Regions from separate parts of the Paraneptunicella aestuarii genome, predicted to be linked through region 3. Evidence: predicted binding sites of a transcription regulator. Region 3 holds the regulator's gene; each other region holds the start of a gene.
The links. The regulator FNR, encoded in region 3, switches genes on or off when oxygen is low (the NO sensors DNR and NnrR bind a similar motif). The targets are predictions, from matches to a motif close to TTGATCTAGATCAA.
Positions count from the first base shown of each region.

Region 1: the regulator FNR is predicted to act here: its motif matches at 2,043-2,056, upstream of KIH87_RS18785 (YgaP family membrane protein).
Region 2: the regulator FNR is predicted to act here: its motif matches at 2,612-2,625, upstream of KIH87_RS18900 (Hsp20/alpha crystallin family protein).

Region 1 is NZ_CP074570.1:4,782,436-4,787,564, reverse strand. It holds gene KIH87_RS18800 (sodium-dependent transporter) at 1-315, shown strand, start outside; gene KIH87_RS18795 (NAD-dependent epimerase/dehydratase family protein) at 384-1,205, opposite strand; gene KIH87_RS18790 (hypothetical protein) at 1,336-1,524, shown strand; gene KIH87_RS18785 (YgaP family membrane protein) at 1,776-1,985, opposite strand; gene KIH87_RS18780 (response regulator) at 2,200-2,628, shown strand; gene KIH87_RS18775 (MalY/PatB family protein) at 2,730-3,857, shown strand; gene KIH87_RS18770 (hypothetical protein) at 4,067-4,543, opposite strand; gene KIH87_RS18765 (IS30 family transposase) at 4,787-5,129, opposite strand, start outside.
Region 2 is NZ_CP074570.1:4,809,758-4,814,886, reverse strand. It holds gene prlC (oligopeptidase A) at 1-1,357, opposite strand, end outside; gene KIH87_RS18900 (Hsp20/alpha crystallin family protein) at 2,022-2,495, opposite strand; gene gorA (glutathione-disulfide reductase) at 2,798-4,144, shown strand; gene KIH87_RS18890 (Na/Pi cotransporter family protein) at 4,769-5,129, shown strand, end outside.
Region 3 is NZ_CP074570.1:2,481,004-2,486,132, reverse strand. It holds gene KIH87_RS10140 (TonB-dependent receptor) at 1-1,370, opposite strand, end outside; gene uspE (universal stress protein UspE) at 1,585-2,520, opposite strand; gene fnr (fumarate/nitrate reduction transcriptional regulator Fnr) at 2,777-3,517, opposite strand; gene KIH87_RS10125 (sulfite exporter TauE/SafE family protein) at 3,547-4,212, opposite strand; gene ccoS (cbb3-type cytochrome oxidase assembly protein CcoS) at 4,202-4,489, opposite strand; gene KIH87_RS10115 (heavy metal translocating P-type ATPase) at 4,486-5,129, opposite strand, start outside.

The DNA of each region.
Region 1 (5,129 bases), 2.3 Mb from region 3:
TTTGGCATGATGGACTTTTTCACCAGCTTCGTTAGCTATGCGGGTCAGAGTAAGTCATTTTTTGATGTGCTGGTGGATGTGTTCTACGACACCATTTTGCCATTCAATGGCTTCCTGATTTGTATCTTTGTTATCTATCGTTGGAAGCGGGCGAACTTTAATGCAGAGCTGGATCACGGTGAACCAAGCTACAAAGGCAGTTTTTATGAAAAGTACGTTGATTTCTCGGTCGGTACTTTTATCCCCGCGATTTTATTGTTGATCTTCATTAACACTGTTGCCATTAAGTTTTTTGGCACGGGTTTAATTGGATAACATTCAAATAGTTAGAGACTACTTACTGGTTAAGTTAAACGTTAAGTGGTCTCTAACTCTAATTTTCATCAAATCATATCGTAAGGACTGGGATAATCCAGCGTGATCCCCAGCTTCTTAATGGTGTTTTTAGCCTCAATTAATTTGCCAGAAATTGAATCCGAACCCTCTGGTAAAAACTCTGGTTTCGGCAGATTAAATCTTGCCGCAGCCCATTGATAATACTCTTTTCGCGTCGGATGTTCTGTCGAGCATAGGTGCAATGTTTGCCCCCATATATCGTTATCAATAATTGCTGATATTGCTTTTATCACATCGTTTCGATGTACCAGATTAACAACCTGGTTCGGGTGAGGAATATCCAGTTTTCCTGAAAGACTTTTGGCTGGATGGCGCTCCCCACCTACTAAACCGGCTAATCGTAGAATGGTCGCCTTGGCTAATCGCTGTCTAATATAATTTTCTATCTCGACATGGGCTTTTCCCGAGGGAGTGCCTGGAGCCGTGCTGGTGGTTTCTGTAATGGTTCCTTGTAAGTCGCCATAAACAGAAGTTGTGCTAATAAACAATAAATGAGTTGTGCCCAGTATAACGAGTTCATCGATCAGTTTAATCATATTGGCGACGAAGGTTTCAGGTTCCAGGTTTCGTCGTCCTGGTGCGATATTGATGATGGCAAGGTGATGCTCATTTTGAACTTTATTAACCAAGGAAGACTGAACCGAGTTGCCTAATTCAAATTGGCTGGCTTGCCAGCCTTGTTGACTCAAGGTTTGTACTTTTTCGTTGCTGCGCGCAGACAGGCAAATTGACATGCCAGAATCGCGCAAATGTTCTGCGAGAGCTTGGCCTAACCACCCTGCGCCTATAATAGTTACCGAATTAATCAATGGATCCTCTTCAATTGCAATTAATGTGGGTTTTCACGCTTCCAGATTAGACAAATATTGATCTAACCCACTATATTTATCCCAGTATTACGGCATAATAGCCGTCCTTTTGACTAATAGGATACGCAATATGGGCGATTGGGGTTCTGCATTTTTATTCGGCCTAATGCTAGTGGCATTCGTTTTGGGATTAAGCAGCATTATTATGAGCTTTTTTCAACCGGTTAGTGATAGTGCCATTAAACACCGTATCGAGTACGGATTTTTTGGCGTATCTGGGTTAATCGTTACTGCATTGATGCTTTACGCGATTAGCTAATTAGGCTTTAACTCAACCATCAGGTTGAATGCCAACGAGATTTGGCGACTGGGCGGTGATTAAGCCGCTATGCAGAAAAATATAGAAAATATAAAAAAAAACGGCTGATAGAGATATCAGCCGTTTTTACTTTTTCGAACCAGATTATTTAGATGATGTAAACGGGGGTGTCTGCAATGATACTTCCCTGTCTAACCTCCGCCTTATAGCTTACCAATCCACATTGAAAGCGTCCTTTGCAACACATCAATCTAGTTCACGTGATAAGTGTCTATGCCCAGCATTTTATATAGGTAGCAAACACCTGTTGCACACGAAACCCATAGTAGAGAACCAAGTACCAGTAGCGCGATGTTCACCATATCGGGTAAAACCTGCTCAACAGCCAAGGCAAAAAATAAACAAGCAATAATAGAACGAACAGCAGTATCCATTACACCAACATTATCTCGATCAATCATGTAGATTCTCCTACAATTTACTTGCGTTCAGTATGGCAAATCCCGGTTTGATTAAAATTGATACGGATCAACAAAACCGTTAGCCATATTTTTTCTTAAACGCAATCTTTGAAAAAGAAGAACAAAAAGTAAGTGTAGTTTATTTTCTGGCAGTCGCAGTTTGGAAAGCCTATATTTGATCCAAGCGGTCACCTAAACAGAGGAAAAGCTGAGCGTGGCAGATTCTGATGCGGGATTATTCCCCAATATCATGTTAATTGACGACGAAGAACTCACCCAAACCTTGATAGCGCATATGCTCAAGGAAATTCACTGTGGCGATATCATGGTGTTTGGCGGGTCAGAAAGAGCATTACAAAAATTGCAAAAAAACCAGGGTTACTTCGATCTGGTCATCAGTGATTGGGAAATGCCGGGCATGAATGGCCTGGACTTTTTGCGTGCATTCCGTCAGTTCGACAAAACCACCCCAGTTTTAATGGTGACCGGGAACACTTCTCGGGAATTAGTGGTCGAGGCGATTAAAGCGGGTGTGAATGATTTTCTGGGTAAGCCTTTTACGGCAAAAGACTTACTGGCAAAAGTGAAGAAACTGGTTAAACAAAAAGCTGCTGCTGATTTATCAAAAGGCTTTGATGAATAGTCTAGCTTATAGCAATCAAGAACAATTCCGCACTAGGCACAGCTAAAATAATCATTACAATCTGATGCTTGATACTGAATCATTAAAAAGGGCATCCCATCATGGATTTTTCTCAAACTATTTCCCGCGATAACACCTATTCTCTCAAGTGGCTTAAATATCAGGGACAAGACATACTGCCGATGTGGGTTGCTGATACCGAATTTAGCTGTGCGCAGCCCATTCTGGATGCTCTGCATAAACGTGTCGGTCACGGCATTTTGGGTTACACCCATCCGAGCCAATATGCTCCCGCCAATGAAGCCGTAAAACACTGGTTGAAAAAGCAATACAACTGGGACATTGAGCTGGAATGGATCGTTTGGACACCGGGCGTTGTACCTGCCTTTAATCTGGCATGCCGCGCTTTTTGTGAACCGGGCGACAAGGTTATGGTGCAAAGCCCTAATTACCCGCCCATGTTAGCCGCACCAGCGATCAATAAAATGGAACGTGTTGATATCGACACCGTTGAAGTGGATGGTCGTTGGACATTGGACTTCGCGCAATTAGAAAAAGAAGCGCAGGATCCGAAAGTGAAAATGTTCATCCTGTGTAACCCGATGAACCCGGTCGGCTCAGTGCTTACCGAAGCGGAGCTTAAGGAAGTGGCGCGTATTTGTCAGGAAAACGACATCTTCCTGTGCTCCGACGAAATCCACTGCGATCTGGTCTTGGATCAACAAGCCAAGCATATTCCTGCGGGTACTTTAGCTGGTGTTGAAAGCCAAACCATTACCCTGATGGCAGCCAGCAAAACCTTTAATATTGCAGGTTTAGGCACGTCATTTGCGATTATTCCCGACGCCAAACTGCGCTTTCAATATAATCATGCCGGAATGGGGTTATTGCCTTGGGCGAACATTATGGGCTTGGTGGCAACGGAAGCCGCCTTTACCGAATGCGATCATTGGCACAAAGTCTTGTTAGATTATTTGCGTGGCAACCGCGATTACCTGTATCAGGAAATCAATGCCATTGAAGGATTACGTATGTTGCTACCGCAAGCGACTTATCTGGCTTGGGTTGATGCTTCTGGTTTAAATGTGCCACTTCCGCAGAAGTACTTTGAAGACAAAGGCGTAGGCCCTTCACCGGGCGCAGACTTTGGCAATAAGCAGTTTATTCGCTTGAATTATGGTTGCCCGAGATCGCATTTGGAACATGCTATTCAGCGTATAAAAGCTTAATTGACAATCTATTCTGCATAAAAGTGTTAGGTTATTAGTCACCTTTGGATAGTTTTAAGCAGACCCTCAGCCTGACTTTCAATTTTGTTGACGCGGCTGTGGAGCCTCCACGGATGGAATTTCGGCGAGTCTGCGTAAACTATCCCAATGTGTTAAGCAACGGCACTGCTATTTGTTAACATTAATTTAATGCTAAAGACTGTTGGCTATCAAACTCCCATTCTACGAGCGATAGTTGACGTTTGACCGCGCAGCGTCTCAAGTTTTTGGCTGGAAACCACCTGCCCACCGTTTTTATGTAACCTCGCTGCATCTCCTCGGCTATTAGTGTGAACCAAACTGCCTCCGCCATGCCCTTGGAAACTCGCTTCATGATGAAAATAGCCTTCTCTTGGCGTGTGATGTCCACCATGGTGAGCTCGTAATTCTCGGTATTGAGTTCTAGTGAGACCTGTTCCTTGCGCTCTTAAATCTCGATGAAAAGCTACCTGCTGATCTTTGGTTTTAAAAAACGCATGGGTGGTGTGTTTGCGGATATCCTGAACTTTTGGCCCACTGTCATGCTCTTGACGTAACCTGCCTGAACCATGATCTGTGCGGAAATACATAGTGGGCTGACGTGTTCCTTCCTGCGTCGCAAAACGCAAATTCTCAGAACGATAAACCTGTTGCGGAGTATAGGGCATAACGCCTCCAATGCTTTGAATTCAAGAGAAAATCAGAAGCAATATTAGTGTTGAGTGAGTCAAAAAAGCATTGCAGCAAAATGGTTAAAATTCAAGCGAATACTAAAAGTTAGCTTTGGACTATTTTGCCTAATCATTTGGTTTGGCATTTTTGGTATGTATTTCCTTACTTTAAGGAAATAAATATTGGCAATTGATGGCGGTGGTGCGCGGATTCAACTCTCAAGTGCAACACTCAACCAATTAAGCAGCATTCAGCAGTTCATCAAAGACAACTGCTGGCTGCCTGAATCCGAGGCACTTCCTCGGACGTAAATTTATCTGCTTTTCGATTGAAGACAATTCTTCATCACTGACTGTCGTCAGATCAGTTCCCTTGCGAATATATTGTCTCAGCAAACCATTAAAGTTTTCATTCAATCCTCGCTCCCATGAGGCATACGGATTGGCAAAATAGATATCTGTCTTTAATGCCTTTGCAACGGTTTCGTGGTCACAGAATTCTGTACCATTGTCTGCTGTAATGGTTTTAACCGAATCGGTATAAGGGCGTAACATATCAGTCATGGCTAGTGCGACATCTTTC
Region 2 (5,129 bases), 2.3 Mb from region 3:
ATAAGGCTGGCTTGCCATCAATCGGGCCGCTGAAATTGCAGTTTAGATAAGCGACTGGATATTGTTGTGAGCCGTCGGAGCGTTCACGGCGCGATATGCACTCGTCCATCCAGGCTCCGCCTCGCTTGCGTTCTCTGGCGTAAAGATCGAGGTAGAAGCTACCGCGTTTTTCGCCATCTTTGTCGGTAATATCAAAGAAGCGCACATCTTTATGCCATACGTCGATGCCTTTGCATTCTTTGATTTTGATACCGTATAAGCGTGAAACCACTTCAAATAAACCGTTTATCACCTTTTCTTCCGGGAAGTATGGGCGCAGCATTTCGTCTGAAATACTGAAAAGCTTGTGCTTCAATTTCTCTGCGTAATAGGGAATGTCCCAAACTTCTAAATTGGTGGCACCAAAATTCTCTGCAGCAAAATCGTAAATTTCTTGTAGCTCACGTTTTGCTTGTGGCAATGAACGCACTGATAAGTCGTGCAAGAAGTGGTTTACCTGCTCAGTGGCTTCTGCCATTTTTGTGGCAAGCGACAGAGCTGCGTAGCTGTCAAAGCCAAGTAATTTGGCTTTTTCTGCCCGTAACGCCAAAATTTCGTCGATTAATGGCGTATTGTCCCATTTGCCAGCGTTAGGGCCTTGATCGGAGGCTTTAGTTGACATGGCGGTATACATTTCGCGACGTAGCTCTTGGTTGTCGGCATAGGTTAATACTGGCAAGTAGCTAGGGAAATCGAGTGTAAACAACCAGCCTTGCAAGTCTTTTTGGCGAGCTGCCTGCGCTGCGGCTGCCTTTGCGGTTTCGGGGATACCTGCCAAATCTTCTTCGTCTGTTACCAGTTTTGTCCAACCTAAAGTGGCATCCATCACGTTATTACCAAAGTTTGAAGCGAGTTCTGAAAGGCGAGCTCGAATTTCTCCAAAGCGCTTTTTCTTATCATCAGGTAACGCTACGCCAGACAATTCAAAATCGCGAATGGAGTCGGTAAGGACTTTTTGCTGAGCCTCATTGAGAGAGGAGAAACTGGCGTCGTCACGAATTTGGCAGTAGGCGTCAAACAACTGTTTGTGTTGGCCTAACCAGGTACCGAATTCAGAAATTAAAGGTAAGCAGGCATCATGGGCTTCACGTAATTCGTCTGTATTGACCACTGAATTCATATGCGACACCGGAGACCAATATTTATTCAGCTCATCCTCTACTTCGTCAATTGGCGTAATCAGGTTTTCCCAAGTGAAATGATCTTGTTTTAACTTTTCTTCAATCGTCGATTTGCATTTTTCGATTAGGGATTTTACTTGTTCAACAATATGTTCTGGCTTGATTTCTGAGAAACGAGGCAGGTCGGTATGGCTCATTGAGATGTCCTGAATTTATATTTGTCTTCTTTACCCATTTATAGGATTTAAACGGCAAAACTCAAGCAAATTCTGCTCCTTAGATATCAAAAGATTGTAAAAGTTTTGTGAGCATTAGACCTCTGGATGGCTAATACTTTAGTTTAATTCGGTATAAATATTAACCTTTAATTGTTGTTTGGGGTTGTAAATAATAAACAAGAAAAATATTATCCATTATTAAGTTATTTCTATTTTTGTCGATAAGAACATATTCGAGGCGTAAGGAATGTAACCAGCAGTACATGGGTGTAAATTTATAGGAAATTTTTTACACGTTTGGCATGAATACTGCTTTCTTCGAGTTGGGTGCCGGAAATGGGCTTATTTAGAATACAACAAGAAAGGTGAGTAATATGTTTGACTTTGCTGTAAGTATTATCCTTCTGTTTTGTGGTGTTTCCTTATATCGTTTTATTGGTAAAGAAGTAAACAAGGAAGACGCGAACTTTTTCGCTTAGGTATTCGCTTAATGTGTAGAGGGCATAGAGATTTCGGGCTATGCCTTGTTCCATTGGAATGGTGGATCGCGAACAAAAAAAGAGGCACCGAAGTGCCTTGGAGTGAGTGTCGTGAAACGCAAATATTAGCGTAGAAGGAATGTTTAAAACTGGCGTTTGCCCTTTTACTTGATATCAATTTTTCGTTGTTTCTCAATTGATTCTTTGGGCTTTGCAATCATTACTGTCAATAAGCCGTCTTTATAAGTGGCATGTATTGATTCTTCATTTGCAATTTCAAAAGGCAATGGAATAACGCGACGGAATGAACCGTAAGTACGTTCAATCAAATGATAGCCTTTGTCTTTTTTCTCTTCTTTTTCGAATTTCTTTTCACCGTGTAACACTAGCGTATTGCCGTGCATTTCCAGATGAATGTCTTCTTTTTTCATGTCTGGTAATTCGGCTTTAATCTCAAAGTGCTCATTGGTTTCTGCTACATCAACAGCCGGCTTCAAAAAGTTCGTCGAACGCTCATCGTAAGGGTTAACCTCTGGCCAGTCGGTAAAGAAATTTTCAAACACCTTGTCAATTTGGTTACGTAGTGAACTGGGGGAGTGGTTTTTGCTGCTGTGAAAAAGGTTAGGTAAAAAACTCATGTTCATCTCCTCTGTGATAACGGTTATCAGTGCGTGAATTGCAATGTGATGTGTTACCTGCTCGATACAGTCTTGTTCATGAATTGACCTTTTTCAAATGATGGCGGCGGTTTCTTTTGTTATAGATCAAAAAAGTGAATGTAGAAGAGAATAATGAGGCAAATAATTACCCGTTGCCGGTGTGAGATTGCCTCTTTCTGGTATCTTTCAATAAAGTTAATCAACCCCATATAAAAAACCAATTTGCATTTCTCGGTGAAAAATCCGAAGTTATGCACAGGCAAACCAAGAATGAGATAGCAATGGCTGATTTTGATTATATTTGTATAGGTGCGGGAAGTGGTGGTATTGCTTCGGCAAATCGTGCCGCAATGCGCGGAGCAAAGGTTGCTCTGATAGAAGGTAAAGTGGTTGGTGGAACCTGCGTCAATGTTGGATGTGTACCGAAAAAAGCCATGTGGTTTGGGGCTCAGGTTGCTGAGGCAATCAAGTTGTACGCACAAGACTATGGCTTTGATGTCACGCTGAACAATTTTGATTGGAAAACTTTGGTTGATAGTCGCGAAGCTTATATTGATCGTATTCATGGCTCTTACGACAGAGTATTGGCAAAGAATGGCATCACTCGTATTGAAGGTTACGCCAAGTTTGTGAACAACAACACGGTGTCGGTAAATGGTCAAGAATACACAGCTGATCATATCCTGATTGCAACAGGTGGTAGACCCAACTTCCCGGATATTCCCGGCGCTGATTTAGGTATCGATTCCGACGGTTTCTTTGCCTTGCAAGAGCAGCCAAAACGCGTTGCGGTTATTGGTGGGGGTTATATCGCTGTTGAATTGGCTGGCGTATTACATTCTCTAGGTACGGAAACCCACTTGGTGATCCGTCATGATCGTCCGTTACGTAATTTTGACGAAATGCTGAGTTCTACATTGGTGGAATTTATGACACAACACGGCCCGACTCTGCATCCTCACTGCACTTCTGAAAAGATAGAGAAGAATGCTGACGGAAGCTTGACACTTTCTTTTACCAATGGCGAATCTTTGGTTGTCGATGAAGTGATTTGGGCGATTGGTCGTTCTCCTGCCGTACAAAATATTGGCTTGGAAAATACTGATGTTGAGTTGAACGAACGCGGCTTTATCAAAACCGACGAATTTGAAAATACCACCGCCAAGAATATTTATGCACTAGGCGATGTTAACGGCAAGATTGAGCTAACGCCTGTCGCAGTGAAAGCGGGTCGTTTGCTGTCTGAACGTTTGTTTGGTGGTAAGCCAGAAGCGAAAATGGATTATTCATTGGTTCCGACCGTCATGTTTAGTCACCCTGCCATTGGTACGATTGGCTTAACTGAAAAACAAGCCAAAGAGCAATATGGCGAAGATAATATTAAGGTCTACAACAGCAGCTTTGGTGCGATGTACACCGCGGTGACTCGTCATCGTCAAGAAACACGTATGAAGTTGATTTGTGCCGGCGCTGACGAAAAAGTGGTTGGTTTGCATGGTATAGGTTTGGGTATGGATGAAATCCTGCAAGGCTTCGCCGTCGCCATTAAAATGGGCGCGACCAAAGCTGATTTTGATGCTTGTGTGGCCATTCACCCAACCTCTGCGGAAGAGTTTGTTACTATGTAAATTTTTCTCTGGAAAAGCGAAACCTTACATTTGCTAACTCTAAATAGCAGTGTTTAATTGTCAGTCACCCATAGAGATTTATCGCAAACTCGCCGTGGATACTTCCATGTAGGCTCCTCAGCCGCTTCCCTGCGGCTGAGGGTTTGCTCCTAATTCTCTACAGGTGACTGATAGTTTGGAACAGGTATTTAGACTGTAGGTTTTTGTAATTACATTAAGCCGCTCCATTTTAGGTAAAGGAGCGGTTTTTTATTATCTACTTCCCATTAGCCCCTAACTTACTGATTCCTTTGTATTTGATCTTCCACAAAACAAGATAATTCGCTTTCTTATATCGTTGTATACTGCTGTTAACATGAGTGAAATGCTTTGTATTAGTCAGTAACAACGGTGTGTTTAGCGTCTGTTTTTGGTATTGAACTGGATTTAACTGCCATACTTCTTATTGGCATCATGACTTTTTGTCAGTATTCGATCGTCTGCGACGTTTGGAGCCATTATCGTTGTTGGAAATTTGGTTGCCGAGAAAGCTGAACTGCAAGAAAATATGACGACGGAGCCTAACGGGCAAGTTAACGAATCATAAGTAATTCAATAAAAGAAAATAATAAAAGGTAACCTGAATTGATCATTGCGATTGGCACATTGCTGGGTGGAATAGGCTTGTTCTTGTTGGGAATGCTGCATCTTACTGATGGTTTAAAACAATCGGCAGGAGAGAAGCTGGAACATTATTTATATGCTGGAACCAATACCAAAACCCGAGGTTTTATTTCTGGCTTTACCTTAACTTCTCTCGTTCAATCTTCCAGCGTGGTTACTGTGGCTACCATTGGTTTTGCCAATGCTGGACTGCTTACTATGGGGCAATCGGCCTGGGTGGTATTTGGCAGTAATGTTGGCACAACAATGACAGGCTGGATCGTTGCCCTGATCGGATTCAAGGTAAAAGTCGAGATCTTCGCGCTTCCGTTAGTGGGTATTG
Region 3 (5,129 bases):
GGGCGTCCATAGTTTGCTGCAACAATCAAACCTAATACCTGCTCAGGAGTGAATATAGTCGAAGCCGCAATAGCGCCTAAGGTTTGTGCTGGAATGCGTGTCAGGAAAAGACCCGCCATACCTAAACCAGGCTGAATTGATGGAATCAACGATGGATCAAGACCTGCATTGGTTAACGCAAAACCATCGAAGGTTTGGAATTTAAATCTGGCGTGAGTATCTTGCGCGATGTCTTCCTTAAAGTAAGTCGCGCCCAAAGTCCATTTGAGAGTGTCTGATGCACCCGTTAAGCGGAATTCCTGACTGAACTGATCCTGGTCTTCATCCAGAACACTCACGAAATAGGCTCTGTCAAAGGCGCTTCCGTCATCTTCCATACCGTTGTAACGTGTGAATTCACGATAGGCTGTAATCGACGTGAAAGTCACGTCGCCAAAATGCCAGTTCAACTCGGCAGAAATACCCTTAACGTCACGCGCTTCGTATACGTCATCACCGCCGTCGGTTTCAACCGGGCCGAAAGGATCGCCAAGGCCGTAGCCTGTATTCATTGTGACTGCCGGACGAGAATCTTGATTTAGCTTGGAAATGTCAGCACGAATCACGGCTTCAAAATCCACATATTCAGCAAATAAACTGGCTCGAATACCCCAATCGTGTTCATTACCCAGGTCTTCTCTACCGATGGCGTCTAAATAACCATCGCGATTATTGGAAGTATATGAACCTCGGAACGACCAGTTGTCGTTAATAGGGATGTTAACCAAGCCTTCAAATTTACGTTTGTAGTAGTTACCTAAAGTCACTCGAACGTTACCTTCGTAATCAATAACGGGTGATTTGGTGATAATGTTAACTGCACCAGCAGCAGAGTTACGACCAAATAGCGTACCTTGAGGGCCTTTCAGGATTTCCACGCGCTCCACATCGTTGAAGTTCAGGTTTGACGTACCGCGACGACCGATGTATACACCGTCGATATAAACGGCTACCGCAGGGTCAAGGCCGATACCGAAGTCATTGGTGGTGATGCCACGTACTGTCCAGGTGGTTTGCGTTGCGGTCGCGTTATTTGATTCGAAACCTGAAGTGTATAAGCCTAAATCATTTAAATCTGATGCACCGATTTTACGAATGGCATCTTCCGAGAAAGCGCTGATAGCGATAGGCACTTCTTGAAGGTTTTCGGTACGTTTTTGTGCAGTAACGTTAATAATTTCGATACCGCTATATTCTTGTTTTGCAGAGTCTTGGGCAGGAGCTTGCTCCTGTGCTGACAGACCTCCGGCCAGAGAGCTTAATCCAAACAATATCGCCAGCGACAGCTTACTTGGCTTTAATGTGTGTGTGATGTTCCCGTGATTTGTCATGATGCTTCCAGTTTTTGTGTGTGAATGTAATGAAAATAAGTTGTTATCGAAGCAGCTAGATAAGTACACCGACCAGTGGAAATAATCAACCTAAAATACCGGTTTGAGCCGAAAAGAGACAAGATTATGGTATGTATGGAGAATAAAATAAGCCCTGATGTAAAAACAGGGCTTATAAAATGAATATGTAGAATTAAATGAAGTGTGACGAGAACTAGTTCAACTGCACAGGAGATTCAAAGCCTTCTGGCTTTAACGCCAAAACATCACAGTCCAGCATATCAATAACGTGCTCTGCGGTATTACCAATTAACGCCGCAGAAATACCGACACGTCCGATAGTACCGATGATCACTAATTCTGCGTCGATTTCTTTAGCGACTGCTGGAATAACATCTTCAGGCAAGCCTTCCTTAACGTGGCAGTTTTCCAAAGCAACTTGATGAGTTTGCGCGTGGGAAGTCATGCATTTATCGTGATAGGCTTTTACCGATTCGTTATAGCCTTGAGGGTCGAATTCCGGGATCTCAATGGCAATGTTTACCGGAGTTCCAGGGTAAGAATTCACCAAATGAACGTTTGCTTTCAGTATCGATGCCATATCGTGGGCTGTTTTGGTAACTCGTTTGTTCAAAGACTGATGTGCTTCGTCTTCTGTACCCACATTCACCGCAGCAAGGATCTGACCGTTTGCTGGCCAATCGTGTTCTTTAACTAACAAAACAGAAGCCGGCGCTTTTCTTAACAGGTGCCAATCTGTTGGAGTAAAAATAACTGATTTAAGTGTATCGTGCTTTTGAGTGCCTTTTACTATGAGATCGTGGCCTTGCTCCATACACTCAATAATAATGCCTTCGTAAGGGCGGTTATGCCACGCAACTTTTACATTGATGGGCACATCGGTTTGCTTCTGATGGGCATCAACAATACTGGTAAGCCAATCCACTTTGTCGTCGATCATGGCTTGTCGCATGACTTCTCTTTCGTCAACGGAAAGCATGGTCGTCATTTCATAGGAAAAGTCATAAATGGTAAGGAAGGCGGTAATGCTTCCACCTGTTTTTTCTGCCAGCTCAATCGCTCTATCCAGCGATTTTTGTTTTTGAATTGTAGGATCTATAACGGCCAGAATTTTTTGGAAGTTACCCATTTCTATCCACCTTGGTAATAAGAGAGTTACAACTAAAAGTTACATTAACATAATGGTTTAGCTTGACCATATAGGCAAGTTTTTGACTTGTTTGAGATCAAACTAACTCTTTTCAATACATTTTATTGCTGATTTTCTAATCTCACACTCGTTTTATTAGAGGAAAATAGCAGGGAGTAAAAAGCGGGATACAAAAAAGCTGCTAAAAATAGCAGCCTTTAAATGTGGCTTGATTATAAAACTTAAAATCAACGAATTATTGCAGAGTCACCGAGCAGGTATTGCGCTGTGAACCCATTCTTTCTTCCAGTTTGGGATGATTAACAATGCTGATTAATTTGCCATTTACTTCGATCAAATTTTCTTTTTGGAATCGCGTTAGCAAACGACTGATCGTTTCAACCGTTAATCCTAAATAGTTTCCGATTTCGCCACGAGTCATGGTGAGCCGGAATTCGTTAGCGGAGAAGCCACGATCATGGAAACGATTCGACAAACTCTTAATAAAGTAAGCTAAACGCTCTTCAGCAGTACGTTTGTTCAACAGCATAAACATTTCCTGATCATGATGAATTTCATTACTCATCAAGCGCATGATTTGCTGTCTTAATTTAGGAAATTCACCGGAAAGATCGTCCAGTGTCTGGTAGGGGATTTCACATACCATCGACGTTTCCAGCGCTTGAGCAAAGCTTTGGTGTTTTAACTCCAGCAAGCCATCAAACCCAATAATCTCACCCGGTAGATGAAAAGCGGTGATTTGCTCTTCACCATCTTGAGACACGGTAAATGTTTTAAATGACCCTGAACGAACGGCATACAATGCTTTTAGCCCATCACCAGCGGTGAATAGACGCTCATTTTTCTGAATAGGACGTTTACGCTGGATAATATCGTCTAGCTTGCTTAACTCTTTCGAATTGAGATTGAAAGGCAAGCATAGCTGACTGAAACTACAATTTTGACAATGAATAGAAGAACTCGGGTGACCGGCCATGCTTTGTTCCTGTGTTAGTTCAAGGGGTACTATAGAATATCTGGCAAGGATTTGGAAATACTATAAATTCCGAATAAGCAAATTAAAACTGCCATTATTTGTTTGGTTTGAGGGCGTTCCATCATTTTTGCCAGGCTTTTTCCCGATAATGCTAACAGGATTACTGAGGGTAAAGTTCCTATACCAAAGAACATCATGGTTAATGCCCCATCAAGCCATGCTTCACTCGCTAAACTCCAGGTTAACGCTGAATAAACCAATCCACAGGGGAGCCAGCCCCAAACAATGCCGTAAGGTAAGGCATAGATAGGAGATTTAAAAGGAACGAAACGTTTCCCTATGGGGCTGATATGTTTCCAAAGTTTTCCGCCCGCCTTTTCCAGATAACTGAGAATGCGCCACCAGCCGCCAATGTAAGCCGCGACAAGGATCAGAAATACGCCACTAAGAAGGTTTAACCAGACAATGCCATTTTGTATTTGATGCGAGAATATACTGCCAAAGGTTCCAGTAATTGCGCCAGCGAGTGTGTAGCTGCTGATCCTGCCGATATTATAGGTGGCGATAAAAGGCAGCTTGTTTTTCTCTTTTGGGATCGCAAAGCTCAGACCTGCGACGACACCGCCGCACATCGACACACAATGAACACTGCCAGCGAGGCCAATTAAAAAAGCGGCTATCAGATCAACGTGCATGATTGGAAGAAGAGGAAGGTTGCTGAGAGTTTTCTTCGCTGACAGAGCCCTCATGTACAGACGGTTCCTCTTTCTCTGCTTGGCTATGATGATTATTTACTGAGGTAGGAGCTTCTTTTGATGCATGATCCTGCTTAATGTCCTCATCAAATAATATGTTGTATCCCTGCCTATCAAGATCATTAAACTGATCGCTCTTTACTGCCCAAAAGAAAACCACAATGGCGATGGCTACAATGAGAATCGCTAATGGAATTAATACGTAAATAATACTCATACTGTTTCTCTGGGCGTTTCTTTTGTTTCTGACATGAGTGGATTGTTGTCAGAACTCTGTACATTAGCAATGTCGGGAATATTAACAGAAAGAAGTCGGGTAGAGTTATAGACAACAATGATAGAACTCAGTGACATGCCGATGACGGCCATCCAGGGCGTTAAAAAACCGATCATGGCGAGGGGTAATACCGATGTGTTGTAACCCAATGCCCAGAGAATATTGGTGCGGATAGTATTGCGCGTTTTTTGAGCGATACGAAATAACGCGATTAATTTGCTAATGTTGCCGCCCAGCATAATGACATCCGCTGCATTTTTGGCGAGATCCGAAGCGCCTGATGCGGCTACGGAAATATCTGCCTGTGCTAAAACAGGGCCATCATTAATGCCGTCGCCTACCATTAACACGCGTTTGCCTTGAGCTTGTAATGACTTGATATAATCCAGCTTGTCTTCAGGGCGACATTCTGCTTTCCATTCTGCGATATTCAATTCTTCGGCAATGTTGGCTACGTTTGCTCTGTTGTCACCACTTAATATCACTGGTTGTAAATGACGAATGGTATCAATAAAGGCGAGGACTCCTTCGCTTAATTTATCTCGCAGTTCAAAGCTGGCAATCAGTTTACCTTCGCATT